Regions from separate parts of the Streptomyces sp. NPDC047085 genome, predicted to be linked through region 4. Evidence: riboswitches for the same ligand, from Rfam matches in the RefSeq annotation. Region 4 holds a riboswitch; each other region holds the start of a gene.

What was found. Region 4 has a riboswitch for cyclic di-AMP ahead of ABZ865_RS36060 (M23 family metallopeptidase). Riboswitches for the same ligand answer to the same signal wherever they lie in the genome.
Positions count from the first base shown of each region.
Region 1: another riboswitch for cyclic di-AMP. It lies ahead of ABZ865_RS38315 (transglycosylase SLT domain-containing protein); the one in region 4 lies ahead of ABZ865_RS36060 (M23 family metallopeptidase).
Region 2: another riboswitch for cyclic di-AMP. It lies ahead of ABZ865_RS20860 (transglycosylase family protein); the one in region 4 lies ahead of ABZ865_RS36060 (M23 family metallopeptidase).
Region 3: another riboswitch for cyclic di-AMP. It lies ahead of ABZ865_RS41085 (M23 family metallopeptidase); the one in region 4 lies ahead of ABZ865_RS36060 (M23 family metallopeptidase).

Region 1 covers NZ_JBEYUW010000018.1:8,158-15,346, forward strand. Annotated here, with positions in the region: gene ABZ865_RS38305 (DUF2092 domain-containing protein) at 1-1,194, opposite strand, end outside; gene ABZ865_RS38310 (polyprenyl synthetase family protein) at 1,496-2,506, opposite strand; cyclic di-AMP (ydaO/yuaA leader) riboswitch at 3,149-3,379, shown strand; gene ABZ865_RS38315 (transglycosylase SLT domain-containing protein) at 3,382-3,867, shown strand; gene ABZ865_RS38320 (HAD family hydrolase) at 3,909-4,721, opposite strand; gene fahA (fumarylacetoacetase) at 5,047-6,264, shown strand; gene ABZ865_RS38330 (M56 family metallopeptidase) at 6,543-7,189, shown strand, end outside.
Region 2 covers NZ_JBEYUW010000005.1:473,927-481,115, reverse strand. Annotated here, with positions in the region: partial or broken gene ABZ865_RS20875 (DUF501 domain-containing protein) at 1-124, opposite strand, end outside; gene ABZ865_RS20870 (septum formation initiator family protein) at 153-629, opposite strand; gene eno (phosphopyruvate hydratase) at 733-2,040, opposite strand; gene ABZ865_RS20860 (transglycosylase family protein) at 2,370-3,053, opposite strand; cyclic di-AMP (ydaO/yuaA leader) riboswitch at 3,058-3,230, opposite strand; gene ABZ865_RS20855 (transglycosylase family protein) at 3,414-4,451, opposite strand; gene ABZ865_RS20850 (cytochrome P450) at 4,595-5,920, opposite strand; gene ABZ865_RS20845 (nucleoside triphosphate pyrophosphohydrolase) at 5,917-6,993, opposite strand; gene ABZ865_RS20840 (SurA N-terminal domain-containing protein) at 7,114-7,189, opposite strand, start outside.
Region 3 covers NZ_JBEYUW010000023.1:28,909-36,097, reverse strand. Annotated here, with positions in the region: gene lhgO (L-2-hydroxyglutarate oxidase) at 1-1,015, shown strand, start outside; gene trmB (tRNA (guanosine(46)-N7)-methyltransferase TrmB) at 1,184-1,978, shown strand; gene ABZ865_RS41095 (PrsW family intramembrane metalloprotease) at 1,997-3,292, shown strand; gene ABZ865_RS41090 (aldo/keto reductase) at 3,367-4,323, opposite strand; gene ABZ865_RS41085 (M23 family metallopeptidase) at 4,484-5,527, opposite strand; cyclic di-AMP (ydaO/yuaA leader) riboswitch at 5,535-5,702, opposite strand; gene ABZ865_RS41080 (PP2C family protein-serine/threonine phosphatase) at 5,966-7,156, opposite strand.
Region 4 covers NZ_JBEYUW010000015.1:87,110-94,298, forward strand. Annotated here, with positions in the region: gene ABZ865_RS36045 (GNAT family N-acetyltransferase) at 1-2,381, opposite strand, end outside; gene ABZ865_RS36050 (HPr family phosphocarrier protein) at 2,560-2,841, shown strand; gene ABZ865_RS36055 (GntR family transcriptional regulator) at 3,065-3,760, opposite strand; gene ABZ865_RS36060 (M23 family metallopeptidase) at 3,995-4,750, opposite strand; cyclic di-AMP (ydaO/yuaA leader) riboswitch at 4,763-4,927, opposite strand; gene ABZ865_RS36065 (pitrilysin family protein) at 5,215-6,603, opposite strand; gene ABZ865_RS36070 (pitrilysin family protein) at 6,600-7,189, opposite strand, start outside.

The DNA.
Region 1 (7,189 bases), on a different contig from region 4:
CCCTTCGTTCGCCGCCTTCACCAGCGCGTCCTTGGTCACCGCGCCGGCGTACACCTTGCCGTCGTCGGTGATCAGGGCGTTGACCAGGCGGGTGGAGAAGACCGTGCCCTTGCCGAACGTGCCGGAGACCTGGTCGCCGAGCGAGCCGAGGAAGCCGCCGAAGGCACCGCCCTCGGAGCCGGAGGGCATGCCGCCCTCGGCGCCGGTGTCGAAGGTGGCTATGGCGTTCCAGCCCTTGCCGATGACCTTGGCCCCGTCCATCCCCTGGGCGAAGTCCTCGCCGAGCTTCGGAGCGTGCTCCTTCGCCTTCGGCTCGTCCTTCTGCTCGGTGACCTTCGCGCCCTTGGGCGGGGTGAAGTCGAAGGTGGAGGCGGCCGGGCGGGCGAAGGCGACCTGGGTGAAGCCCGCGTCGAACACGGCGGCGCCGCCGCTCTTCGGGGTCAGCGTGAACTTCAGCGGCATGCCGGTCTTCGCGTCCACCGCGATGCTGATCGCGCCGACCGTGGTGCCGGACTGCTTGGGCCTGATCAGCAGCTTGTAGGCGTCGCGTCCGGCGACCTGGGCGGTGCCGTCGACGGTCACGGACGTGGTGTCGTCGACCGACTTCAGGGCCTCGTCGGCGAAGTCCTTGGGCGTGGCCGGCGGCTCGGCCCGGCGGTGGTCCTTGCCGGAGTCGTCGGCGGTGCCGTGGAAGACCTCGTTGCTCTTGCTGTCGTAGCCCCACACGTCCTTGCCGTCGTGGATGAGGCTGTACTCGGATCCGCGCTCGAGCAGGGAGAGCTTCTGCCGGTCGGGGCCGTCGGTGGCCACGCGCAGGGTGTGCGTGCCGGAGACCAGCTCGGTGAGCTTGGACGACGGGTCCGCGGAGGAGCCGTCGCCGCCCTGGGCCGCACCCGAGGCCAGGCTGTTCTCCAGGCCGCCGAGGTCCGGCAGGCCGAGGTCGGTGCTGACCTTCACGGTGCCGGACAGCTGCTGCACGTCCGACTTGGCCATCTTCTCGATGAGCTGCTGTGCGGTGATCTTCGGCAGGTCGGGGTCACCGGAGTCGGCGAGCGCCGGGACCAGCCCGATCGTGGCCGCCGCCACCCCCACCACCGCGACCGGGACGACGTACCGGGCCGCCTTGCGGCGTCCGGAGCGCAGGTCCTCGTCCGCTGCGGCGCCGGTCGCGTCGTCGGATTCGTACGGTGCCATGTGTGCCTTACCTCCGTCGTCGGCGGCGGCTGTCCTCACGCTGGTCCACTTGAGCCGCCATTCTCACCCGAATCGGTGAGGAGTGCTGATTTCCGTGGTTTCCATCAGACCAAATCCGCCGTGCCGGGGCGTCAGACCACGGAGCCAACTCCGTGTACGCCTGCGGTATGACGCACGAGGGCGGTGTCTCCCCCGACCCGTAGGGGTCGCGGGGGGAGACACCGCCCTCGTCGTGTGCTGCGGGCCGGTGGCCGGGCCCGTGGAAGGTCCCGGCAGGGCCTGGCAGGACCTGGCAGGCGTCCTAGCCGGCGCGGTGCACCACGGCGTCGCAGAGCTCGGTCAGCGCCGTCTTGGCGTCGCACTCCCGGAGCGGGGACAGCGCGGCCCGGGCCTCCTCCGCGTACCGGATGGTGTCCCGGCGGGCCTGCTCCAGCGCGGGGTGGGCGCGCAGGCCGGCCAGCGCCCGGGCGTGCCGGGTGTCGTCGCTGAGGTCGGAGTCCAGCAGCTCGCACAGCTCGATGTCCTCGGGCAGACCCAGCCGGGCGGCCCGCTCGCGCAGCCGGAGCACGGGCAGGGTGGGGATGCCCTCGCGCAGGTCGGTGCCCGGGGTCTTGCCGGACTCGTGCGAGTCGGAGGCGATGTCCAGGACGTCGTCCGCGAGCTGGAAGGCAACCCCGAGCCGCTCGCCGTACTGGGTGAGCACGTCGATGACCGTCTCGTCGGCGCCGGACATCATCGCGCCGAACCGGCAGGACACGGCCACCAGGGAGCCCGTCTTGCCGCCCAGCACGTCCAGGTAGTGCTCGACGGGGTCACGGCCGTCCTGGGGACCGGCGGTCTCCAGGATCTGCCCGGTGACCAGCCGCTCGAACGCGAGGGCCTGCACCCGGACGGCCTCGGGGCCGAGGTCGGCGAGTATCTGGGAGGCGCGGGCGAAGAGGAAATCGCCGGTGAGGACCGCGACGGAGTTGCCCCAGCGGGTGTTGGCGCTGTCCACACCGCGCCGCACGGCCGCCTCGTCCATGACGTCGTCGTGATACAGCGTGGCCAGGTGGGTCAGCTCCACGACCACGGCCGACGGCACGACGCGCGGCGCGTAGGGGTCGCCGAACTGGGCCGCGAGCATCACGAGCAGCGGCCGGAACCGCTTCCCGCCGGCTCGAACCAGGTGCTGCGCGGCCTCCGTGATGAACGGGACCTCGCTCTTGGTGGCCGCGAGCAAGCCTTCCTCGACAGCCGCCAATCCGGCCTGGACATCGGCTTCCAGAGCCTGGTCCCGCACGCTCAGCCCGAACGGCCCGACGACGGTCACGAGGGTCTCCTGTCTGCTGGTGCCTGCTGGCGATTACACGGTTTGTCGATAGGTCGTTGCCATCACTCGACTCAGCGTATCCGGTCCCCTTTCGATCACCGATAGCACCCACCGGTCCAGCCCGGGCGGTATCGGCATCACGGACGTGATGTTCTCCACCATCCGATAAGAACGGACATTTCCTTACTTAACGGGAAGGCGCGCCCCCTGTCGCCGGAATACACGCCGACCGGATGCGCGTTCGACAACCCGCAGGCAGTCCCGAACGTGAGGTCGAGCGCACCCCCAGAGGCGGCCCCGGAGGCAACCCCGGAGCCACCTCACCCCTCTTCAACGAAGGGCGCCGCCTCAGAGGTTCCGGGCCCGAGGGGACTTAAACCCACCAATGGCCCCATTAAGAGCGAATCCAACTAATCCCCCATGTCTGATTTTGCGTAATTTGCCGTTACGTGAATTGGGTCACTCACCCTCCCTGGCGGCCACACCGGCCCGGCCACCCTTCTCGCCTTGCCTGTCGGGCAGTTGAGGATTGGCAACCGCAAAGGATCAAGTACCCAAATCGGCATAGATCAAGGTCAACTAGGCCTTCTTGTGAATCCGGTACTTGTTCCGGACATGTGCTGTCGCATACGTTCCGGGCCGTCAGACGAACGCCGAATCCTGCCGCGTCTGACACCACCCATCGACGAACTCATTTCGTACGGCAGGAGCGGGGGACCCAGGTAAGCCGCCAGACCGGTCGACACGTGTCGCACCGGAACGGCTCGGGGTGAAGTCGCGCCTCCTCCAGAGCCCAACGGGCCTGGTGGCGCGGCCGGGCACCTCCCCGCCCGAACCCGACAGCTCACCTCGCAGGCGACGGAGAGGAAAAAGCCATGCCTGCTGCCGCTCAGCCCCGCCGCGCCCGCTCGTCCCGCCTCTTCCGCACGCTCACCGTCGTCGGCACCGGCGCCGCCGTGCTCGCCCTGCCGCTCATCGGGGCCACCAGCGCCTCCGCCGCCGGTTCCACCACCACGACCGGCACCACCCTGGCCGGGTACCCGAACAACCTCGACGGCTGGATCCGCGAGTCGCTCGCGATCATGGCCGAGAAGAAGATCCCGGGCACCTACAACGGCATCCACCGCAACATCATCCGCGAGTCGTCGGGCAACCCGCGGGCCATCAACCTCTGGGACTCCAACGCCGCCAAGGGCATCCCGTCCAAGGGCCTGCTCCAGGTCATCGACCCCACGTTCAACACGTACCACGTGGCCGGCACGTCCTTCGACATCTACGACCCGGTCGCGAACATCACGGCCGCCTGCAACTACGCGGCCGCCCGCTACGGGTCGATCGACAACGTCTTCGGCGCCTACTGATCCACCGGTCCACACGCGCGGCAGGCCCTGCTGAGATCCGGTCAGCCGGCCGGGAACAGTCTTTCGAGGACGACGGCGATGCCGTCGTCCTCGTTCGACTTCGTGACCTCGTCGGCGACGGCCTTGAGTTCGGGGTGCGCGTTGGCCATGGCGACACCGCGTCCCGCCCAGTCGAACATGGGGATGTCGTTGGGCATGTCGCCGAAGGCGAGGGCCCGCTCGGCCTCGATCCCCAGGTACTCGGCGGCCAGCGCCAGCCCCGTCGCCTTGGTGACACCGCACGGCTGGAGCTCCACGGTTCCCGGCCCCGACATCGTGACCGTCGCGAGCGAACCCACCACCGCGCGCGCGGTCGCCGCCAACTCGTCGTCGGACAGTGAGTGGTGGCGCAGCAGCACCTTGCTGATGGGCTCGCACCACAGGTCGTCGCGGCGGCCGACCCGCACGGCGGGCAGGGTCGGGTGCGGCATCAGATACCCGGGCTCGATCAGCGTGAGCCCGTCCACCCCGTCCTGGTCGACGGCCGCGTAGACCTGCCCCACCTCGGCCTCGATCTTGCCGAGCGCGACCTCGGCCAGCTCCCGGTCCAGCCGGACCGACCACAGCAGCCGGTCGGCCCCGGCGTCGTAGACCTGCGCGCCCTGCCCGCACACCGCGAGCCCCGTGCGGCCGAGGGCGTCCAGCAGCGGCCGTACCCGCGGGGCCGGGCGCCCCGTCACCACCAGGTGCCGCGCACCGGCGCGCGTCGCCCGCGCGAGGGCGGCGAGCGACCGGTCGGAGACGGTGTCGTCGCCGCGCAGCAGCGTCCCGTCCAGGTCGGTGGCGATCAGTGCGTACGCGGGGGGTGCGGCCATGATCAGAGAATACGGACATCGCGTCCCCTCGACTCACCGTGCGCTTCCCGGACTTGTGCACCGCCCGGCCCCAAGTGCCCCCTCCGCTGTCAGTGGTGGGCGTTACGTTGTTCTGGAGGCACTGTGGCCTGGGGGGGGGCGGTGCGGACGCGGACGCCGAGGGTGAGCGGGACGCGCAACGCGAGAGCTGCTGCGAACTCTTTAGACACCACGCGGGCAACCCCTGGGGCACTGCCCAAGACGTGCACCTCAGCCGTAACGTGTGGCGCGACCACATGGAACACAGCGCCATGCATGGCCCGGATGAGAGTGAGGCAGTAACCGCATGCCCCCCTTCGACGTCCCCGAGGGCGACCCCTTCGGTCCGCACAACCTTCCCTATGGCGTGTTCTCGCCCGCCGGCAGCACGGAGCGGAGGGTCGGCGTCCGGCTCGGTGACCACGTCCTCGACGCGGGCACCGCGGCCGCCGCGCTCGGCTCCCCGTACGTCTCCCTGCTCGCGCAGCCCTCGCTCGACCCGCTGCTGGCGGCCGGGCGCACCGCCTGGTCGGACGTGCGGCGCGCGCTGACGGCGTGGGTGACGGTGCCCTCCCACCGGTCGGCGATCGAGCCGCTGTTCCACCCCTTGTCGTCGGTGACCCTCCACCTGCCCTTCCAGGTGGCCGACTACGTCGACTTCTACGCCTCCGAGAACCACGCCCGCAACGTCGGCCAGATCTTCCGCCCGGACGCCGAGGACTCGCTGACCCCCAACTGGAAGCACCTGCCGATCGGTTACCACGGCCGCTCCGGCACGGTCGTGGTCTCGGGCACGGACGTCGTACGGCCGTCCGGGCAGCGCAAGGGCCCCGGCGACCCCGCCCCCGTCTTCGGCCCCTCCGTCCGGCTGGACATCGAGGCGGAGGTCGGCTTCGTGGTGGGCGTGCCCTCCGAGCTGGGCCGGCCGGTCGCGCTCGGCGACTTCCGGGAGCACGTCTTCGGGCTCTGCCTGCTGAACGACTGGTCGGCGCGGGACATCCAGGCCTGGGAGTACGTCCCCCTCGGCCCGTTCCTCGGCAAGTCCTTCGCGACCTCGGTGTCGGCGTGGATCACCCCGCTGGAGGCGCTGGAGCCCGCGCGCGTGGCGCCTCCGGAGCGCACGCACCCGCTGCTGCCCTACCTGGACGACTCGGCTCCCGGGATCGAGCCCGGCGGCTACGACCTGCGGATCTCCGTCGCCATCAACGGCCATGTGGTGTCCGAGCCGCCGTTCTCCACCATGTACTGGACCGCCGCCCAGCAGCTCGCCCACATGACGGTCAACGGGGCCTCGCTGCGCACCGGCGACCTGTACGGCTCGGGCACGGTCAGCGGTCCGGCCGAGAACCAGCGCGGCTCCCTGCTGGAGCTGACCTGGAACGGCCGTGACCCGCTCGAACTCCCCGACGGCAAGCGCACGTTCCTGGAGGACGGGGACGTGGTGACCCTGACGGCGTGGGCACCCGGGGAGGACGGGGGCCGGATCGGACTCGGGGAGGTCAGCGGGCGCGTCGTCTCGGGGTGAGGTGAGGGGCGAGGGGTCGCGGTCGGTTGGCTCGCGATCGGCCGGTTCGTGGTGGGGTGGTGCGCGACCGGCTGGTTCGCGGTCGGGTCGTGCGCGATCGGCGTGGTCCGGGGACGCGAACGTCGTGGTCCGGGGACGAGTTCGGCGCAGGACACCTGACGTGCGGCCCTGTCCCCGTCATACTGACGGGGACACGCACCACGCGACGCGCCCTCGGCGCGTCGGCCCGCACCACCCGACACCCGCACGCCTCTCCGACCAGGAACCGGAGCCCCGGCATGACCGTCTGCCTGCTCCTGCTGAGCGTCCTCGCCCTGACGGCCGCCGTACCGGCGCCGCGCGCGCTGACCCGGGCCGCGTGGCCCGAGCGGGAACCCGTGGTCGCCCTGTGGGTGTGGCAGTGCCTGGTCGCCACGGTCCTGTTGTGCTGTCTGACCGCGCTGGTGCTGGGCGCGGCGGCCGTCTTCCACACCGTCCGCGACCAGGTCTTCGCCCCCGCGCCGCCCGCCGTCACCGCCGCGTACGACCTGTCCACCGCGCCGGTGTGGGCCGTCGCCCTCACCGTGCTGCTGGCCGGCGGGGCCGCCTGGACGACCGCGATGCTCGCCCGGGAGCTCACCGAGGCCCGCCGGCGCCGCGGCCAGGCCCGGGCCCAGCTGCGCGAACGCGCCCCCGACCTGCCCGCGGGGCTGCCCGCGACGCGCGGGCCGATGCTGGTGCTGGAGGACGAGTACCCGGACGCCTGGTGGATGCCCGGGCACCCGCCCCAGCTGGTCGTGACCACCGGGGCGCTGCAGCGCCTGACCGACCACCAGCTGGACGCGGTCCTCACCCACGAGCGCGGCCACGCCCGCGCCCACCACGACTGGCTGCTGCATCTGTCCACCGCCCTCGCCACGGGCTTCCCGCGGATCCCGCTCTTCGC
Region 2 (7,189 bases), on a different contig from region 4:
CGCACGGGCACCGGTGCGCGATCGCCCTCAGCCCGCGCGGCGGACGCCCGAGCTGCTGCTTGAAGGCCTCGACGTCCGCGTCGGTCGGCTCGGTGCGCGGAGTGGAGGGCGGAGGCGTTTCCATGACTGTCTTCAGCTGTCTTTCTGTCGGTTCACTGGTCGGAGGCGTCGGACTTGTCGACCCCGTCCCAGACGTTCGCGTACCAGGGCCGGTGGGCGGCCCCGAAGTCGGCGCGGGACTGCTTGGCCGCACCCGGGTCGATCACGACATACCCGGTCTCACCGGGCATCACATAGTGCAGCCGACGCCGGATCTCCTGCTCGGCGTAGGCGTCGTCCTGCCAGCGGGCCTTGAGGTCCCGCAGCTGTTCGACCCGCTCGCGCGCCTGTTCCTGCTGCCGCTGGAGGTCGGCGATCTCCGCGCGCTGGGAGACGTACTGCCGCATCGGGTAGGCGAGCGCGACGATCAGCGAGCACAGCACCAGCGCGAGCAGCGCCGCGCGGCCGGTGAGCCGTGAGCGGCGGGCCTGCCGCTTGGTCTGGGAGCGGTAGACACGGGCCGCGGTCTGTTCGCCGAGCAGCCGCAGCCTGGTCGTGGTGGAGAAACGGTCCCGGTCCTTCGTGGCCATCTTCCCCGCCTCCCGTTTGCACACGCGCGTACGTCCCCGCACACGGTACGGGACCGGGTACGGGGACGTACGTACGACTGGCTAAGCCTTACGCCGGGTCGGGTCAGCCCTTGGAGATCTCCACGTTCCCCTTGAAGCGCGGGAACGCGCTGCGGCCGGCGTACACCGCGGCGTCGTCGAGGATCTCCTCGATGCGCAGCAGCTGGTTGTACTTGGCGACGCGCTCGGAGCGGGCCGGGGCGCCGGTCTTGATCTGGCCGCAGTTGGTGGCGACGGCCAGGTCGGCGATGGTGACGTCCTCGGTCTCGCCGGAGCGGTGGGACATCATGCACTTGAAGCCGTTGCGCTGGGCCAGCTCGACGGCGTCCAGGGTCTCGGTGAGCGAACCGATCTGGTTGACCTTGACCAGCAGGGCGTTGGCGGCGCCGTCCTCGATGCCGCGGGCCAGGCGCTCGGGGTTGGTGACGAACAGGTCGTCACCGACGAGCTGGACCTTGTCGCCGAGCTTGTCGGTGATGACCTTCCAGCCGGCCCAGTCGTCCTCGAACAGCGGGTCCTCGATGGAGACGAGCGGGTAGGCCGCGACGAGCTCCTCGTAGTACTCCGTCATCTCGGCGGCGGAGCGCTCCTTGCCCTCGAAGAGGTACGTGCCGTCCTTGTAGAACTCGGAGGCGGCGACGTCGAGCGCGAGGGCGATCTGCTCGCCGGGGACGTACCCGGCCTGCTTGATGGCCTCGAGGATGAGGTCGAGGGCCTCGCGGTTGGAGCCGAGGTTCGGGGCGAAGCCGCCCTCGTCGCCGAGGCCGGTGGACAGGCCCTTGGTCTTCAGGACCTTCTTCAGGGTGTGGTAGACCTCGGTGCCCCAGCGCAGCGCCTCGGAGAAGGACTCCGCGCCGATCGGGGCGATCATGAACTCCTGGATGTCCACGTTGGAGTCGGCGTGCGAGCCGCCGTTCAGGATGTTCATCATCGGCACCGGCAGCAGGTGCGCGTTCGGGCCGCCCAGGTAGCGGAACAGCGGCAGGTCGCTGGCCTCGGAGGCGGCGTGGGCGACGGCGAGGGAGACGCCCAGGATGGCGTTGGCGCCGAGGGAGCCCTTGTTGTCGGTGGCGTCCAGGTCGAACATCGCCTGGTCGATCAGGCGCTGCTCGGTGGCGTCGTAGCCGACCAGCTCCGGGCCGATCTGCTCGATGACGGCGAGAACGGCCTTCTCGACGCCCTTGCCCTGGTAGCGGTTGGGGTCACCGTCGCGCAGCTCGATGGCCTCGAAGGCGCCGGTGGAGGCGCCGGACGGGACGGCGGCACGACCCGTGCTGCCGTCGTCGAGGCCGACCTCGACCTCGACCGTGGGGTTGCCTCGGGAGTCCAGGATTTCCCGGGCTACGACGACGTCGATGGACGGCACGAGCATCTCCTTCTTGGATGTGACGCTGGAAGTGCGGGGCTTTGTGCCTTACGGCTGTGCCTTGCGACTAGAGCCTAACCGTCCCAGGGGCGTCGGCCACCGACCGACCGTCCCGTGGACAGGGAGAGACAGGGCGAGACAGGGAGACGGTACCCATTGTTCCCGCCCGGAACAAAGGGGGACCGGGAAAGGCGCAGAAAAAAGCCCCGCCCCGGTGCGTACGGGGGAACACGCACCAGGGCGGGGGGCCCGTGGGGACGGGGGGTGACCCTCACGGGGGCTCTATCGGGGGAAGTCGCCGTGAGGACGCTGTGGCCGGGCCGGCCGGCCGCGCCTTACTTCAGGTGCAGCTGCTGGCCGGGGTAGATCAGGTCGGCGTCCTCGACGATGTCCTTGTTCAGCTCGAAGAGGGTCTTCCAGCCGCCCTTGACGTTGTGCTTCTCGGCGATGGTGCCGAGGGTGTCGCCCTTGACGACCTTGTACTCGCCGTCACCCTTCTTGACCTTCTTGCCGGTCGGGGTGGTGACGGTCTTGCTCGGGGCCGGGCGGGTCGCCGAGCGGGAGGCGGCCTGCTGGTCGGTGGAGCGGGTGGTGGTGCTGCTCGAAGAGGTGGTCTTCGAGGAGGGGGCGGCGGTGCCGCTGTACGGGGTGCTCGACAGGCCCGTGCCGCAGACCGGCCAGGCGCCCTTGCCCTGGGCGGCGAGGACCTTCTCGGCCACGGTGATCTGCTGCTGCTTGGTGGCCAGGTCGGCGCGGGAGGCGTAGGCCGTGCCGCCGTAGGCGGCCCAGGTGGAGGCGGAGAACTGCAGACCGCCGTAGTAGCCGTTGCCGGTGTTGATGGACCAGTTGCCGCCGGACTCGCACTGGGCGACCTTGTCCCACTCGGAGGCGGTGGCGGCGGAGGCGTTGCCGGCCGCCATCAGCGGGGCGGCGACGACGGCGCCGGTGACACCGACGAGCGCGATGGCGCGGGTGGCCTTGAACGGACGACGGTGCTTGCCCTTGCCGGAAAACAGCATGGATCGATCCCCTCACCGACGCCTGCGAGGTGAGCTGTCGGGTTCGGGCCGGTTGAGTTGCCCGGCCACTCCTCCCTCGTGGGAGGCGTGGCTTCACCCCAAGCCGGTCGCGGCATCAACTGCCGGATCCGGCGCTTACCTTGGGTCCCCCGCTCCTGCCTACGGCGCGTGACGCGTCGACTGTTCCCGGGCAACCGCTGGCAGGATTCGGCGTTGCGAGTGCCGGGGCTCGTGGTGACGAGCGGTCCCGACCGTAGACATGCGCTCGGCGGAATTTCAAAGACGATCAGGGCTTCTGAGACTCATCCCACACTTTCACCAAACCGGACATTAGCCCTGAAAGCGGGGCGTCAACTCCCGCTACTCCGCGCCCGCTTCGGAACCGACGTCCAGGGTCTGACCGGGGGCGATGTGGTCCGGGTCGGCGCCAATGGCCTTCTTGTTCTGGCTGTAGAGCGCGTGCCATCCGCCGTCGACGTCAAGGGAGTCGGCGATGGAGGCGAGGGAGTCGCCTTCACGGACCGTGTAGGTACCCGCGTCACGGGAGGCGTGACGGCCCGAGGAACGGGTGTCCTGACCGCTTGTCAGGCTTTCGTCCGCACTGCCGCCCCGGTGACGTCCGCCACTGCTGAGCGCACCGGTGTCGACCAGGCTCCAAGAGCCGCCGGTCTGCCACGAATTGTCCGAGTCGTCGACCGCGGGGTCCGGGGCGGCCGAAACGCCACTCCCCTGCGTGGGCTCGGAGTCGGGCAAGGCGGACTTGTCGGACTTGGGAGCATTCGCACCCTCGTCGGAGCCGGCGGAGTCGGCGGAACCGGAGCCCTCGCTCGCGCTCGGGGACGGCGTGACGGTCGCGTCCGAGGAGGAGCCGGACGACGGTGACGAGGGCGACGAAGCCGAGGAATCCGGCAGATTGGACGAGTCGGACTTACCGGTGGAACCGGAGGAGGAGTGCCCGGAGTCCGCCTTGCCCGATTCGCCGGAGCCGGCGCCGACACCCGTGTCCACGTCCACCGAACCGGAGTTGGAGGTCAGTCCGGAGAGCAGGGCGCAGGTGGCCCAGGGGGTGGTGCCCTGGTCGGCGAGGATCTTCTCGGCGACCGCGATCTGCTGCGAACGGCTCGCCTGGTCGGCGCTCGCGGCGTACTGGGTGCCGCCGTACGTGGCCCAGTCCGCCTGCGATATCTGCAGGCCGCCGTAGTACCCGTTGCCGGTGTCGGCGCTCCAGGAGCCGCCGCTCTCGCACTCGGCCACCTTGTCCCACGTGGTGCCGTCGGCCGCGTTGGCGCTCGCGGCGCCCAGGAGAGGGAGGGCGATGGCGGAGCCGGTCACTCCGGCCGCGACGATGAGTGCCGGAGCCTGACGGGGGCGACGGTGACGACCGTTCCCGGAGAGCATGCGGAGGCCTTTCGTGCGACAGCAGGACCGGCGCGGCGGGTGATGCTCAGGGCCACGCTGATGGGTGAACGTAGCGGCACACGATCACTTGTCACAAGTTCATGCCGCACAGATCACGTGAAGATCACATAGTTGAACGTCGCTCACGTCGTGTCCGCTTGTCCGCGTCCGTCCCCCGTGCCCGGTTCGCGTGCCGGCTCAGGAGACCGGCTGAACTCCACCGGGAGCGTGCGCAGACCGCGCATGATGAGCCCGCCGCGCCAGCGCAGTTCGGCCGGATCCACCGCGAGCCGCAGGTCGGGCAGGCGGGTGAGCAGGGTGGCCAGCGCGGTCTGGCCCTCCAGCCGGGCGAGCGGGGCGCCGAGGCAGTAGTGGATGCCGTGCCCGTACCCGAGGTGCTGGTTGTCCCGGCGGGCGAGGTCCAGCACGTCCGGGTCGGCGAACCGCTCCGGGTCCCGGTCCGCGGCGGCCAGCACGACGAGCACCGGGTCCCCGGGGGCGATGTCCTGCCCCCCGATGGAGAGCGGCCGGGTGGCGAACCGCCAGGTGGCCAGCTCCACCGGGCCGTCGTAGCGCAGGAGTTCCTCCACACCGGTCGCCAGGAGGTCCCGCTCCCCGGCGGCGAGGGACCGCTGGAGGCGGTGGCGCTGCTCGGGGTGGGTGAGGAGGGCGTAGGTGCCGTTGCCGATGAGGTTGACGGTCGTCTCGAAGCCGGCGAACAGGAGGATGAAGGCCATGGCGGCGGCCTCGTTCTCGGTGAGGTGCTCGCCATGGTCGGAGGCCCGGATGAGGCCCGAGATCAGGTCCTCGCCCGGGGTGGGCTCGGCGGGCAGTGCCTCCCTCTTCTTGTGGATGAGTTCGGCGAGGTAGCCGCGCATCTTCTTGACCGACCGCGCGACCCCGCCCCGGGGCCCGCCGCCGTGCCGGATCATCATGCCCGCCCAGTCCCGGAAGTCGTCCTGGTCCTCGCGCGGGACGCCGAGCAGGTCGCAGATGGCGTAGATGGGGAGCGGGAAGGCGAACTCGTGGATGAGGTCGGCGGAGCCCCTCGCCGCGAACCGGTCGATGAGGTGATCGGTCAGCTCCTGCACCCGGGGCGCGAACTCGGCGACACGGCGGGGCGTGAACGCCTTGCTGACCAGTCGGCGCAGCCGGGTGTGGTCCGGCGGGTCGATGTTCAGCAGATGGGTCATCAGCTCGGCCTTGCGCTCGCCGGGGATGCCGGTCTTGCCCTTGGCGTGCGCGGGCTCGTCGTGATGCTCCGGGTTCTTGCTCAGCCGCTGGTCGGCCAGGGCCTGCTTGGCGTCGGCGTACCGGGTGACCAGCCAGGCCTCCACCCCACTGGGCAGCTTGGTCCGGTGCACGGGCGCGTGCTCGCGGAGCCAGGCGTAGGCGGGGTAGGGGTCGGCGGCGAACTCCCAGGTGAAGAGGTCCGGGGCGGGGGCGTCGGGGGCGGGCTGGTTGGTCACTCCTCGACGGTATCCGGCCCCTCTTCCTTCTTCTCCCCCGGCTGCACGCCCTCCGCCGACGCCGGCCGGGCACCCTCCGCCGCCCGTATCGCGTCCCGGTAGACCCGTGCCGCGGCGCGCAGCGCAGCCTCCGGGTCGACCCCGTCCGCCTCGGCGCGCACCGCCAGGGCCAGCAGTTCGTAGCCGACGCCCTCGCCCTGTGGCAGGGGCACGGCCAGGTCGGCCATGCGGGCGCGGGAGGCGAGCTTGGCGGTGAGGGCGAGGCCGGGCTGGCCGAGGGGGACGCCCTCCGTCACCGAGGTGCGCCGCTTCTCCTCGGCCTTGGTGCGCAGCCAGTGCTCCTTGACGTCCTCCGGTGTCTCCGCCTTCTCCTCGCCGAAGACGTGCGGGTGGCGGTGGATCAGCTTGGCGACGATGCCGCCGGCCACGTCGTCGATGGAGAACGGCGCGTCCGGGTCCTCCTCGGCGATCCGGGAGTGGAAGACGACCTGGAGCAGGACGTCGCCCAGCTCCTCCCGGAGTTCGTCGCGGTCGCCGGCCTCGATCGCCTCGACCAGTTCGTACGCCTCCTCGATGCCGTACTTGGCCAGGCCCAGGTGGGTCTGCCGGGAGGACCAGGGGCACTCCTCGCGGATGCGGTCCATGACCTGCACGAGGTCGAGGAGACGGGCGCCGGGCAGGTCGTAGGAGGCGGGGAGCAGCTCCAGCTCGGGCATCCGCACGCGGCCGGAGCCGGCCAGCCGGGCCAGCCCGTCGGTGAGGGCCGGCTCGCCCTCGCCGGTGGCCACGACGACCACGGTCCGCCCGCCGGCGCAGGCGTCGACCAGCTCCTGCGCGGTGGGGGACGCCTCCGCCACCGCTATCCCGGCCTCCCGCAGATACGGCAGCTGCGGATGGGCGCCGTCCGCGCACAGCACGGCGTCGGCGGTGCGCAGGGCCTGCCAGGCGGGCCAGGACAGCAGGCCGGGGGCGACGCGGTGGCTGGTGGTGAGCAGGACGATGCGGCCGGGGGCGGCGTCCGGACCAGTGGCGGTGTCCGGGCCGGGGGCTTCGGGGCGGGTTGCGTTCACCATCCGAACGTAACCCACGGCGCCGACGGACGTGATCGGTTGTCCACAGGGGCGAGGGGGTCGTGTGATCGTATGACCGGCACCTCTTCGCCGGATCGTTCCGGCACCCCCGGCGCGGCCCCGCTACGCCGGCTGCTGCTCGGTTCCCGGTGCCGTGACCTCGCGCACCCACGGGGTCTTGGCATCGGTGCGGCTGCTC
Region 3 (7,189 bases), on a different contig from region 4:
CTCGCTCAAGGCGCGGTACGCGGTGCGGGGCGCCGCCGAGATGGTGAAGTTCTGCGCCGAGTACGGCATCGCGCACGCCGTCACCGGCAAGCTGATCGTCGCCACCGAGCGGGAGGAGCTGCCGCGGCTGCACGCGCTCGTGCAGCGCGGCCGGGAGAACGGGATCCCGGTGCGGGAGCTGGGCGGCCCGCAGATCGCCGACTACGAGCCCGAGGTGCGCGGACTCGCGGCCATCCACGTGGGGACGACGGGCGTGTGCGACTTCGTCGGGGTCGCACGGCAGCTGGCGCGGGCCTCGGGCGCGGACATCCGGTACGGCGCCCGGGTCGTACGGGTGGACCGGCGGCCGGAGCGGGGCGTGGCCGTGCTCACCGCGGGCGGGGACGTCGTACGCGCGCGGGTGATGGTGAACTGCGCCGGGCTGTACTGCGACGAGGTGGCCCGGCTCACCGGGGACGAGCCCGGGGTGCGGATCGTGCCGTTCCGGGGGGAGTACTACGAGCTGGCCCGGCCCGAGCTGGTGCGGGGGCTGGTGTATCCGGTGCCGGACCCGGCGTTCCCGTTCCTCGGGGTGCATCTGACCCGGGGGATCGACGGGGGTGTGCACATCGGGCCCAACGCGGTGCCGGCGCTCGCCCGGGAGGGGTACGAGTGGGGGGTCGTACGACCCCGGGAGCTGGCCGGGACGGTCGCGTGGCCGGGGTCCTGGGTGATCGCCCGGCGGCACTGGCGGTACGGGGCGGGAGAGCTGCGGCGGTCGGTGTCCAAGGGGGCGTTTCTCGGGGCCGTGCGGAGATTGCTGCCCGCGGTGGAGGAGCGGGATCTGGTGCGGGCCCCCGCCGGGGTCCGGGCGCAGGCGGTGCTGCGGGACGGGACGCTGGTGGACGACTTCCTCATCCGGGAGGGCAGCCGGGCGGTGCATGTGCTGAACGCGCCCTCGCCGGCGGCCACCGCGTCTTTGCCCATCGGCAGAGAGGTCGGGCGTCGGGCGCTGGAGATGCTCGGTTCGCTGTAGTGCCGTACCAGGGGGCTCCGCCCCCTGGACCCCCCGGTTTCCCACCCGCCCACCTGTCTCGGTACGTCGAGAAGGCACCGTAAAGAAGAGAAGCGCGCTCCCCGTAAAATCGGTGTCACTGTGACTGACTCCCTCCACGCCCCCGAAGCCTCCCGGTCCGGTGACGCCGTGCCGGTGTCCACGCATGTCCCCGGTGTGTCCGTTCGGCACAGCCGGGCCAAGGGGGAGCCGCGGTTTCCGGACGGTCCCAAGGCCGATCCGGCCGGGTCGCACTTCGAGCGGCGGATCCGGAGCTTCCAGCCGCGGCGGAGCCGGGTGACGGCGGGGCAGGCCGACGCGTTGCAGCGGCTGTGGCCCACGTGGGGGCTGGACATCGACGGGCAGCGGGTCATCGATCTCGAAGAGATGTTCGGGAACGACAATCCCGTGGTGCTGGAGATCGGCTTCGGCATGGGCGAGGCCACCGCGCGGATGGCGGCCGGCGACCCGGACACCAACATCCTCGCGGTCGACGTGCACACCCCGGGGCAGGGCAACCTGCTCAACCTCGCCGACCAGCACGGGCTGAAGAACGTCCGCGTCGGGAACGGCGACGCGATCATCCTGCTCAGGGAGATGCTCCGGCCCGACGCGCTCGACGGGCTGCGCGTCTACTTCCCCGACCCCTGGCCCAAGAAGCGGCACCACAAGCGGCGGCTGATCCAGCCCGAGTTCCTGACGCTGGCCGCGACCCGGCTGAAGCCGGGGGCGATCGTGCACTGCGCGACGGACTGGGAGCCGTACGCCGAGCAGATGCTCGAGGTGCTCACCGCCCACCCGGACTTCGAGAACACGCAGGCCGACGGCGGTTTCGCGCCGCGTCCCGAGTTCCGTCCGCTGACCCGTTTCGAGGGGCAGGGACTGGACAAGGGACATGTGGTGAACGATCTCCTCTTCCGTCGCGTACCGCATCAGGACCAGTAACGAGCAGGGGTCGATGCCGTGGCCAGCAGTCCTCCGTACCCGACCTCCTCCTACTCCCCCGGCCCCGGAAGCGGACCGCACCCTCACTGGTGGCAGCGCCCGTGGGTGCGCTACGGGTCGCTGATCACGCTGCTCGCGCTGTCCGGGCTGGTCATCCTGGCGCTGGTGCGGCGGCAGACCGGAACCGAGGGGTTCCTGGTCGGGCTGGGCCTGGCCGTACTGCCCGTGCCCTGGCTCATAGCCGCCTTCCGGTGGCTGGACCGGGTCGAACCCGGCCCCTGGCGGAACCTGGTCTTCGCGTTCGCGTGGGGGGCCTGCGCGGCGGCGCTGATCGCCATCGTCGCCAACAGCTTCGCGACCAAGTGGATCGCCACGGCCACCGCCGACCCGGCCGGTGCCGACACCCTCGGCGCGACCGTGATCGCCCCCGTCGTGGAGGAGTCCGCGAAGGCCGCGGCCGTGCTGCTGGTCTTCCTGTTCCGCAGACGCGACTTCACCGGGATCGTCGACGGGGTCGTGATAGCGGGGCTCACCGCGACCGGGTTCGCGTTCACCGAGAACATCCTCTACCTGGGCACGGCCTTCGGGACCGACCAGCTCAGCGGCGACCGCGGCATCGCCTCCGTCACCGCCGCCACCTTCTTCGTGCGCGTCGTGATGTCCCCGTTCGCGCACCCCCTGTTCACCGTGCTCACCGGCATCGGCTTCGGCGTCGCCGCGCTCTCCGCGGACGGCCGGACCGCCCGGCGCGTCCTGGTCCCGCTCGGCGGGCTACTGCTCGCGATGAGCATGCACGCCTTCTGGAACGGCTCCTCGACGTTCGGCGAGTACGGGTTCTTCGCCGTGTACGGCGCGTTCATGGTGCCCGCGTTCGGGCTGCTGACCTGGCTGGCGGTGTGGACGCGGCAGCGGGAGTTGCGGACCGTGCGGGAGGAGCTGCCCGCGTATGTGTACGCGGGGTGGCTGGGGCCCGCCGAGCCGTTCGTCCTCGGGTCCATGCGGGCGCGGCGGATGGCCCGGGACCATGCCCGGCAGCACTTCGGGGGGCGGCCGGCGGCACGGGCGGTGGCCGAGTACGAGGCGTACGCCACCTCGCTCGCGTTCCTGCGGCACCGGGGGCGGCAGGGGAAGGCCGGGGCCGACTTCATCCCGCGCGAGCGGGAGCTGCTGGGCGCGCTGTGGGAGCGGCGGGAGGTGGCCCGGCCGGCCCTGGAGTACGCGGCGGCAGTCACCGCGCCCGTGCCTGCGGCGTATCAGCCGGTTTACGGGTATCCGGTGGTGCCGTATCCCACGTACAACCCGTATCGGTCGTAGACCATCGGGCGCGCGAAGTACGGCACCGCCGGATTGCGCCGTCGTGGCTCAGCGCCGTTGCGGCGGACAGGAACTCAGGCCGAGGCCTCCGTCAGGGTCTTCAGTTCGTCGTCCGTCAAGCGGAGGTCGGCCACGCCCAGCAGGGCCGGGAGCTGGTCGACCGTCCTCGCCGAGGCGATGGGGGCCGCGATGGTCGGCTGGGCGGCCAGCCAGGCGAGGGCGACCGTGGCCACCGGGGCCTCATGGGCGGCGGCGACGGCGTCCAGGGCGGTGAGGACCTTCTGGCCGCGCTCGGTGCCGAGGTGCTTGGCGGCGGAGCCGGCGCGGGCGCTGTCGACGGTGGCGCCGGGGCGGTACTTGCCGGTGAGGAAGCCGGAGGCGAGGGCGTAGTAGGGGATGGCGGCCAGGCCCTCGCGGGCGGCGAGGTCCTGCAGCGGGCCCTCGTAGGTGTCGCGGGAGACCAGGTTGTAGTGGGGCTGGAGGGCGACGTAGCGGGCGAGGCCCTCGCGGTCGGAGAAGTCGAGCGAGGCCTCGAGGCGCTCGGCGGTGATGTTGGAGGCCCCGATGTGGCGGACCTTGCCGGCCTTCACGAGGTCGTCCAGGGCGCCGATGATCTCCTCGACCGGCACCTCGGGCTTGTCGAAGTGGGTGTAGTAGAGGTCGATGTAGTCGGTCCCCAGGCGGCGCAGGGAGGCGTCGGCGCCGGCCTTGATGTTGGCCGCGGACAGGCCCTGGTACTCGGGGTGCTGGCTCACCTTGGTCGCGACGATGACGTCGGAGCGGTTGCCGCGGGCCTTGAGCCACTTGCCGAGGATCGTCTCGGACTCACCGCCCTTGTTGCCCTCGGCCCACGCCGAGTAGACGTCGGCGGTGTCGACGAAGTTGCCGCCGGCGGCCGTGTAGGCGTCGAGGACGGCGAAGGAGGTCTCCTCGTCGGCGGTCCAGCCGAAGACGTTGCCGCCCAGGGCGAGCGGGAAGACCTCGAGGTCGGAGGAGCCGAGCTTGCGCAGAGAAGCGTGAGAAGCAGTCATGCTTCAGTTCAACCGCCACTCCCGTCCCACCCATTCCGGGATTTCCGCGAACGGTGTGTGAACGCGCCCGGATGGCGGACACCCCGGCAGCCCTGACGTCGGGGGGACGCCGCCAGGCCGCCGGGGACCGTATGTGGGGGGTGGATCAGAGACCGACCGCTCAGGGCGTGAGGCCCTTGCCGCGCAGCCACGCCATCGGGTCGATGCCGGTGGACTGGCCGTTCGGGTGGACCTCCAGGTGGAGGTGCGGGCCGGTGACGTTGCCGGTGGCGCCGACGCGGCCGATGACCTCGCCGGTGGTGACCTTCTGGCCGACGGAGACGCTGATCGAGGACTGGTGGCAGAACCACAGCTCGGTGCCGTCGTCGAGGGTGAGGATGGTGCGGTAGCCGTAGGAGCCGGCCCAGCCCGCCTCGGTGATCGTGCCGCTGTGGATGGCCTTGATCAGCGTGCCGGTGGGCGCGGCGAAGTCGAGGCCGGTGTGGTAGCCGGAGGACCACATCGAGCCGGCCTGGCCGAAGGTCGAGGTGATCGTGTACGAGGAGGTCGGCAGCGCGTACTGCTTGGCCAGCTCGGCCAGGCGCGCCTCTTCGGCCTTCCTCTTGGCCTCGGCCTCCGCCTTCTCCTTGGCGGCGGCGGCCTTGGCCTCGGCTTCCTTCTGCGCCTTGGCGGCCGCGTCGGCGGCGGCCTTCTCCGCGGCGGCAGCGGCGGCCGCGGCGGCCTTGGTCTCGGCCTTGCTCTGCTGCTGCTCGGCCTGGGCCATGATCCGGTTGCGCAGGGCCTCGCCGGCGTCGGCGCCCTTGGCGCTGTCGGCGGAGGTCACGCCGACGTTGCTGAGGGAGGCGGTGGTGGCCTTGGGCGCGTTCGACGAGTCGTCGTCGAACAGGTGGCCGACGGAGTCCACGGAGGGCAGGTCGGGCAGCGAGATGGACACCGGCGGCTTGCCGGTGTTGGCGCTGGCCATGCCGCCCGCGCCGACGGCAGCGATGACGCCGACGCCGAGGACGGTGGAGCTGCGGGCGAGTCCGCCGCCGCGCTGCTTGGAGACGCGGTGCCGGCCGCGTACCGGGCGGATGGAGTCCTCGGTGGGGTTCCACTCCTCCCAGGGGCCCTCCTCGGCACGGTAGGCGCCGTAGCCGAAGGTCTCGGATTCGCGCTGAGCGGGCACGAACGGGGCTTCTGGGGCAGGCCGGTTGGACGCCACGCGGGCGTACTCCTTTCCTTCCTCCGCCTACCGGGTTAGCTGACGGGTTCGGAGCAGGAAGGTCTCCTACGCGCGTATACCAGTCGTGGACTCAAGAGTTCACGACGGCGTCCGCGTGATTCACCCCAAGGTGGTGGTTCCCCGGTTCCCTTGCGGGATTCGGCGCGTGCGCACGGAGCCGCCTCTTGTGACGGCTGGGACGACCGCGCTGCGTTATCGAACGTTAATAGACCCAGGTGCCAGATTCCAAGCCGTTCGGCTTGATCATTAACGTTCATCGGGGTGGATATACGCGCCAGGACCGGTGGAAAACGGGCGACTTGACCAGCATTCAGGAGTCACAAGGGTTTTGATGGTGACTCAGATGTTATGCGGAGGGCTGTCGTCCGGTCACCATGAGTGATAACGAGCCCGTCGGTGCGTATGGGCGTACGGCGGTCACGGGCGCCGTACGGCCAGCAGCGCCATGTCGTCCGACATCCCGCCGCCGGAGTGCCGCCGCACCTCCGCGGCGAGGCGGCCGAGCAGGGTGCCGGGGTCCGGGAAGCCGCGTCCGGCGAGCCGGCGCGTGGGGTCGTAGAACCGGCCGTGCACGTCCCGGGCCTCCGACAGACCGTCGGTGTAGAGCAGCAGGGTGGCGCCGCCCGGGAAGCCGGTCTCGGTCGCGCGGTCGGGCCAACGGCCCAACTCGCCCATGCCGAGCGGCAGGGCGGGCTCGGCCGCCGCGACGGCGCGCAGGGTGCCGTCGGCGTGCAGCATCAGCGGCGGCGGATGGCCGCGGTTGAGGATGCGGGCGACGCCGTCGTCGTGCGGGAGTTCGGCGAGGACGGCGGTGGTGAAGCCCTCGAAGGCGTCGATCCCCTCCCGCCGGGTGCCCTCGCGGGCCAGCGCCCGCTCCAGCCGCCCGGCCACCGCCTCCAGCGTGGCCTCCTGCTCGGCCGCCTCACGGAACGCCCCGATCACCACGGCCACGGCGGCGACCGCGCTCATGCCCTTGCCGCGCACGTCCCCGACGATCAGCCGGACGCCGTGCGGACTGTCCTGGACCGCGTACAGATCGCCGCCGATGAACGCGTCCTCCTGGGCCGCCTCGTACCGCGCGGCGATGTCGAAGCCGCCGATCCGCGCGGCGGGCTCGGGCAGAACGGCGCGCTGGGCGGCCTCGGCGATCTCCCGCGCGGAGGCGAGCCGCTCGTCACCGAGGCGTACGACGCGGTTGATGACGAGGGCCAGAACGGCGACCGTGGCGACGGTGACGACCTCGGTGACGGCGCTGACGTCCGGCAGGGCGTAGCGGGCGTGCACGGCGAGGGCGGCCAGCAGGGTGGCGAGGCCGGTGAGGGCGGTGGTGCGCAGCGAGGACAGGGGCGCGGCGACCAGTGGGGCGGCCGTGAAGAACGGGACGGCGGTGAAGGCGCGCGGGGTGAGCAGGTCGTACAGGACCCCGCCGGTGATCAGGAGCGCCGGCAGGGCACGGGCGAGGACGCGCACGGTGAGACGGTGGGTGCGGCCCCGGTACGGGGAGGCGGGTGCGGGGTCGTCGCCGTGGCCGGGGGCCGGGACGCGGTCGCCGGGGACTGTGCCGTCGGCGCGTGCGTACGCATTCTCCTCCACCTCACCTGGGCGCACCGCTCGTCTCCCGTGTCATCGACGTGCGTCCAG
Region 4 (7,189 bases):
TGCTCCTCGTCCGCGAGGTCCAGCCGTACCCCGCCCAGGTCGGCGCGGTGCCGCAGGTGGGGGGCGGTGGCCTTGAGGGCGACCGGGTACCCGAGAGTGCGGGCGGCCTCGACGGCGGCGTCCGGGGTGAGCGCCGGCAGCGCGCGGCGCACCCGTATGCCGTACTTCCCGAGCAGCTCACAGGTCTCCGCCTCCCCGATGGTCAGGCCCTCCCCCCGCTGGAGCAGGCCCTCGATCAGCTCGGCGGCCCCCTTCTCGTCGATGTCCTCGTACTCCGGCACCTTCCCCGGATCGGCCGCCTCCCGCCGCCACTGCGCGTACTTCACGGCTTCCGCGAGGGCGCGTACGGCTCGTTCGGCGGCGGGGTAGGCGGGGATGAGGCGGGGCTCGGCGCCTTCGGGAGCGGCTGTCTCCGCGGTGGGCGGGCGTTCCGCAGGGGAGCGGGGTTCTTCGAGTGGGGGAAGGTGCGCACCGCCCTCGGCGCCGTGCGCCTTCGCGGCGGCCTGGGGTGCCGTGCTCGTCGCGGCCGACAGCGCCTCCGCGAGCCCGCCCAGCTCCACGTGAACCACCAGCACCGGCTTGCCCGGGACCAGAGCGGCCGCCGAGCTCAACGCCTCCGCCAGTTCCGCGTCCCCCGGCGATCCTTCCCCGATCGCCGGAATCGCCGTGACGACCACCGCGTCGCACGTCTCGTCCGCCAGCGCCCGCGACAGCGCCCGATGGAAGTCCTCCGCCGTCGCCCCGGTCGTCAGGTCCACCGGCGGCGCCGGCCGCAGGCCCTCCGCGAGACACCGGTCGTACGTGAGCACCCCCAGCGACTCGGAGTTGCCGAGGATCGCCACCCGCGGCCCGGCAGGCAGCGGCTGGCGGGCGAGCAGCAGGCCCGCGTCCACCAGCTCCGTGATCGTGTCGACCCGGATCACGCCGGCCTGCCGCAGCAGCGCGGAGACGGTCGCGTGCGGCAGCCGCGTCGCCCGTACCGCGTGCCCCTGGGGCGCGGACCCGGCGCCCTGCACCACGACCAGCGGCTTGGCCGCAGCCGTGCGCCGGGCGAGGCGGGTGAACTTGCGGGGGTTGCCGAGGGACTCCAGGTACATGAGGACGACGTCGGTCTCGGGATCGTCGTACCAGTACTGGATGACGTCGTTGCCGGAGACGTCCGCCCGGTTGCCGGAGGAGACGAAGGTGGACACGCCCGTGACCCCGGTCACCCCTCCTCCGCGCCGGTGCAGCCGGGACAGCAGGGCGATGCCGATGGCGCCGGACTGGGCGAACAGTCCGATGCGGCCGGGACGGGGCATCTCCGGGGCGAGGGAGGCGTTGAGCCGGACGTCCGGGGCGGTGTTGATGACGCCGAAGGCGTTCGGGCCGATGATCCGCATGCCGTACGCGCGCGCGAGCTGCACGAGGGCCCGCTGCCGCTCGCGTCCCTCGGGGCCGCTCTCGGCGTATCCGGCGGAGAGCACGACGAGGCCCTGCACGCCGTGTTCGCCGCACTCGGCGACGACCGCGGGCACGTGCTCGGCCGGTACGGCGACGACCGCGAGGTCCACGGGCCCCTCGATGTCCCGCACCGAGCGGTACGCGGGCACTCCGTCGACCTCCTTGAGGTGGTCGGGGAAGGCCTTGTTCACGGCGTGCAACGGGCCGGTGTAGCCGGCGTCCCGGATGTTGCCGAGGACGCCCCGGCCCACCCCGCCGGGTGCGCGGCCGACGCCGACGACCGCGACCGAGCCGGGTGCCAGCAGCCGTCGTACCGAGCGGGCCTCGGCGCGCTGCTCCCGCGCGCGCTGCACGGCGACGGAGCGGTCGGTGGGTTCGAGGTCGAACTCCAGGCGTACGACGCCGTCCTCGAAGCTGCGCTTCTGGGTGTACCCGGCGTCCGTGAACACCTTGATCATCTTGGTGTTGGCGGGCAGCACCTCGGCGGCGAAGCGGCGGATGCCGCGCTCGCGCGCGACGGCGGCGATGTGCTCCAGGAGGGCGGAGGCGACGCCGCGGCCCTGGTGGGCGTCCTGCACTAGGAAGGCGACCTCGGCCTCGTCGGCGGGGGCTGAGGCGGGCATGCCGTCGGGGCCGATGCGGTCGTAGCGTACGGTGGCGATGAACTCACCGCCGATGGTGGCCGCGAGTCCCACCCGGTCCACGAAGTCGTGGTGCGTGAAGCGGTGGACGTCCTTGGCGGAGAGTCGGGGGTACGGCGCGAAGAAGCGGTAGTACTTCGACTCGTCCGAGACCTGCTCGTAGAAGCTGACCAGGCGGTCGGCGTCATCGACGGTGATGGGCCTGACGCGCGCGGTGCCCCCGTCGCGCAGCACTACGTCCGCCTCCCAGTGGGCGGGGTACTCGTGCCGGTCCTGCCGGTCCGCCGGGGTCTGCATGGGCCCCAGAGTACGGCTCGCCAACGACAACGGCGCGAGGCAGTCTGTGGGGAACGGAAGTCGGGCCGAGGCCGCGGTCCGACGACACACCGGGGCACGACGAGGGTCCGCTCCGGGCACGCTTCACCGTATGGGAAACTGGTCTAGACAACCCTGAGACTCTGAAGGGCAGCAACACATGGCTGAGCGCCGCGTCAACGTCGGCTGGGCCGAGGGCCTCCACGCCCGCCCCGCCTCCATCTTCGTCCGAGCCGCCACGGCCGCAGGCGTCCCGGTGACGATCGCCAAGGCTGACGGCACCCCCGTCAACGCGGCCTCCATGCTGGCTGTCCTGGGCCTGGGCGCCCAGGGTGGCGAGGAGATCGTCCTCGCCTCCGACGCCGAGGGCGCGGACGCCGCCCTGGACCGTCTGGCCAAGCTGGTCTCCGAGGGCCTCGAGGAACTGCCCGAGACCGTCTGAGCTTCGGCACGACCGACACGGAAGCCGTGTCGCCCTTCACGGGCGGCGCGGCTTCCGCGCTTCCATGCCTCCGCGCTTCCATGCCTCCGCGCTTCCATGCCTCCGCGCTTTCCGGCTTCCGGCTTCCGGCTTCCGGCTTCCAGGAAAATCGCGGGCACGTCGGAAATGCGGGCAGCAGAAATACGCCCCACCGAATTGCTCTTCTTTGTATACGGCGCCGGTGTTAATGCCGCGGGCTCGACATGTTTACGGCATGTTGCGAAGTCCTCACGCGCTCCGCGCGATCCGCGCCGCCGGAAAAACGCAGCCGGTGCACGGCCGTCGCGCGCTCGGTGTGCAATGCCGTGATCGCCCGCGCGCGCTCGCCGTCGCCGCGCGCCACCGCGTCCACGATCGCTCCGTGCTCCGCCCAGGACTCCACCGGGCTCGGCGGCGCGTCCACCGCGTACATCCAGGCGATCTTGTGCCGCAGCTGGGTGAGCGTCGAGGACAGCGACTGGCTGCCGGAGGCCTGGGCGAGCGTCTCGTGGAACCAGCCGCCGAGCGAGCGCAGATCCTCGCTGTTGCCCCGCCTGGCCCGCTCCTGGCCCAGCCGGACCAGGCCGCGCAGCACCTTCAGATGGGCCTCCGTGCGCCGCTGGGCGGCCCGGAAGGCGCCGAGCGGCTCCAGCAGCATCCGCATCTCCAGCAGGTCGGCCGCCTCCAGCTCGGTCGGCTCGGCCACGCACGCGCCCGCGTGCCGCCGGGTCACCACGAACCCCTCGGCCTCCAGGGTGCGCAGGGCCTCGCGGACGGGAACGCGCGAGACGCCGTAGCGGCGGGCCAGGACTTCCTCGGTGAGGCGGCCGCCGCGCTCGTAGACACCCGCGACGATGTCGTCCCGGATCGCCGTGCACACCGAGTGCGCCGGAATACGCATGCCCGACCTCCGTCTTAATCCCCGTGAAACGTCGACGATGGACGTGTGTTCCGTGACTCTATTGCAATGAGCCGGAATTTCCGACGGCGGGCCGGAATCCATGGATATTTTTTGGACAACGGGTACGGCGGGCTCACAGAAAAACGGCGAAAGCCCCGGCGCGTGAGCCGGGGCTTTCGGATGCTTCGGATGCTTCGGATGCTTCGGATGCTTCGGATGCCGTGCGCGCGGGCGTCAGACGTTCACGCCGTGCTTGCGGAGGTAGGCGACGGGGTCGACGTCCGAGCCGTACTCGGGGGTCGTACGCGCTTCGAAGTGCAGGTGCGGGCCGGTGACGTTGCCGGTCGCGCCGGACAGGCCGATCTGCTGGCCCGGGGTGACCTGCTGGCCCACGGTGACGCCGATGGACGACAGGTGGCCGTACTGGGTGTACATGCCGTCGGCCATCCGGATCACGATCTGGTTGCCGTACGCCCCGCCCCAGCCGGTGGACACGACGGTGCCGGAGCCGGCCGCGTGGACGGGCGTCCCACTGGCCGCGTGGAAGTCGATGCCGGTGTGGGAACCGGAGGACCACAGGGAGCTGCTCGCCATGTAGCCGGTGGAGACGTACGAGTGCGCGATCGGGGCGACGAAGGCGTTCAGGCGCTCGCGCTCCGCCGCACGGGCGGCGCGGGCCTTTGCCTCACGCTCCTCCTTCACGCGCTCGGCGGCGGCCTTGGCCGCGGCCTCCTCGGCCTCCTTGCGCTCGGCGGTGGCCTTCTGGGCGGCCGCCTGCGCGTCGATCTCCTCGGCCAGCGTGTCGCTGACGGTGATGACGGGAGTGAGACCGGTCTGCTCGACGGAGTTCTCCGCGGCGACCGCAGGCGATGCCGCGAGGGTGCCGACGACGCCTGAGGTGGTGAGGGCCGCGATGCCGGCCGCCTGAGCGGTGGTGCGCTTGACCCGGCCGGGCTTGCGGTGCTTCCCGGTGGCGCACATGAACGCCATGAAGTGGCTGGTCCTTTCCTTCCCTCTCGCCTACCGGGTTAGCTGACGGGTTCGGAGCAGGAAGGTCTCCTACGGACCCCCTCGCTCGCGCGCGGGCGTCCGATTCACCCCAGGGACTGCGGTTGGGTCCCCGGCTCCCCTGGCTCGCGCCGTACGGGGACTCGGCGATGACTGTCCGGTGCCGCGGGCGCGGCGCACTGCCTGACGGACAGCCCGAAAGACGCTACGGGCGGCGGCTCGCGATCCCCAAACGGATCCGGGCTTTTGTAGCGCATCCCACAGGGCAGACAGGCAACCTCCGCCTCAATCCGGACATCTGGGGACCGGGGCTTCGGCATGGCCGGGAACGGCAAGGGCCCTGACGACCCGTCGGTCGCCAGGGCCCCACGCGCGCGTACGGCTGCCGCCTCGCGCTTCGGTCCCTAATCGGCAGTCCCTGATCGGAAGTCCCTGACCGGCAGTTCCTAATCGGCTGCCACGACGGTGACTTCACCGATGCCGAGCGCCTCGACCGGCGCCTTGATCTGGGCGGCGTCACCGACGAGGACGGTCACCATGCGGTCCACCGGGAAGGCGTTGACGACCGCCGCGGTGGCCTCCACGGTGCCGGTGGCGGCGAGCCGCTGGTACAGATGCGCCTGGAAGTCGTCGGGCAGGTGCTGCTCGACCTGGTCGGCCAGCGTGCTCGCGACGGCCGCCGCGGTCTCGTACTTCAGCGGCGCCACCCCGACGAGGTTCTGCACGGCGACGTCCCGCTCGGCGTCGGTCAGGCCCTCCGCGGCGAGTGTGCGCAGCACCGTCCACAGGTCCTGGAGCGCGGGGCCGGTGTTCGGGGTGTCCACGGAGCCGCTGATGGCGAGCATCGCGGCGCCGGTGCCGTCCGGTGCGGAGCGCAGGACCTGCCCGAAGGCGCGCACGCCGTAGGTGTAGCCCTTCTCCTCGCGCAGGACGCGGTCCAGGCGGGAGGTGAGGGTGCCGCCGAGGCAGTAGGTGCCGAGCACCTGGGCGGGCCACACCTGGTCGTGCCGGTCGGGTCCGATCCGGCCGATGAGCAGCTGCGTCTGGACGGCGCCGGGCCGGTCGACGATGACGACGCGGCCGGTGTCGTCGGCGGACACGGGAGGCACCGGACGCGGCTGCCCGGGGGTGCCGGTCCAGGCGCCCAGGGTGTCGCCGAGCAGCGCGTCCAGGTCGGTGCCGGTGAGGTCGCCGACGACGACCACGGTGGCCGTGGCGGGGCGCACATGGCGGTCGTAGAAGGCGCGTACGGCGGCCGCGTCGATCTTCTCGACCGTGTCCTCGGTGCCCTGACGCGGGCGGGACATGCGCGAGGTGGCCGGGAACAGCTCCTTGGAGAGTTCCTTCGCGGCCCGGCGGCCGGGGTTGGCCAGCTCGTGCGGGATCTCGTCCAGGCGGTTGCGGACCAGCCGCTCGACCTCGCTCTCGGCGAAGGCGGGCGCGCGCAGGGCGTCGGAGAGCAGGCCGAGACCCTTGGCCAGCCGGGAGGCCGGGACCTCCAGACTGAGCCGGACGCCGGGGTGGTCGGCGTGCGCGTCGAGCGTGGCGCCGGCCCGCTCCAGCTCGGCGGCGAACTCCTCGGCGGAGTGCTTGTCGGTGCCCTCGGAGAAGGCCCGCGCCATGATCGTGGCGACGCCGTCCAGGCCGCCCGGCTCGGCGTCCAGGGGCGCGCCCAGCAGCACCTCGACGGCGACGACCTGCTGGCCGGGGCGGTGGCAGCGCAGGACGGTCAGGCCGTTGTCCAGCGCGCCGCGCTCGGGGGCGGGGAAGGCCCAGGGCTTGGCCTCGCCGGGCTGCGGCTGGGGGTGGAAGTCCATCGTGGCGAGCTCGGTCACCGGTCCGTCTCCTCGTTGTCGTTCTGGTCGGCCGGGGCGACGCCCGCTTCCACGGTGGCTTCCGACTCCGGGTCCTCGCCGCGCCCCGCCTCCTCGGTGTGCTCGGCGGACTCGGCGGACAGCGGCTCGTAGACGAGGACCGCGCGGTTGTCGGGGCGCAGGCGGGCCTTGGCGACCTCCTGCACCTCCTCGGCGGTCACGGCCAGGATGCGCTGGACGGCCGTGAGGGCGAGCTGCGGGTCGCCGAACAGGACGGCGTACCGGCACAGTTCGTCGGCGCGGCCGGCGACCGTGCCGAGCCGGTCCAGCCATTCGCGCTCCAGCTGGGCCTGGGCGCGCTCCATCTCCTCGGGCGTGGGGCCCTCCTCGGCGAACCGGGCGAGCTCCTCGTCGATGGCGGCCTCGATCACGGGCACCTCGACGTCACCGGAGGTCTTCACGTCCAGCCAGCCCAGCGAGGGCGCGCCGGCCAGCCGCAGCAGGCCGAAGCCGGCCGCCACGGCCGTGCGGTCGCGGCGCACGAGCCGGTTGTACAGGCGGGAGGACTCGCCGCCGCCGAGGACGGTGAGCGCCAGGTCGGCCGCGT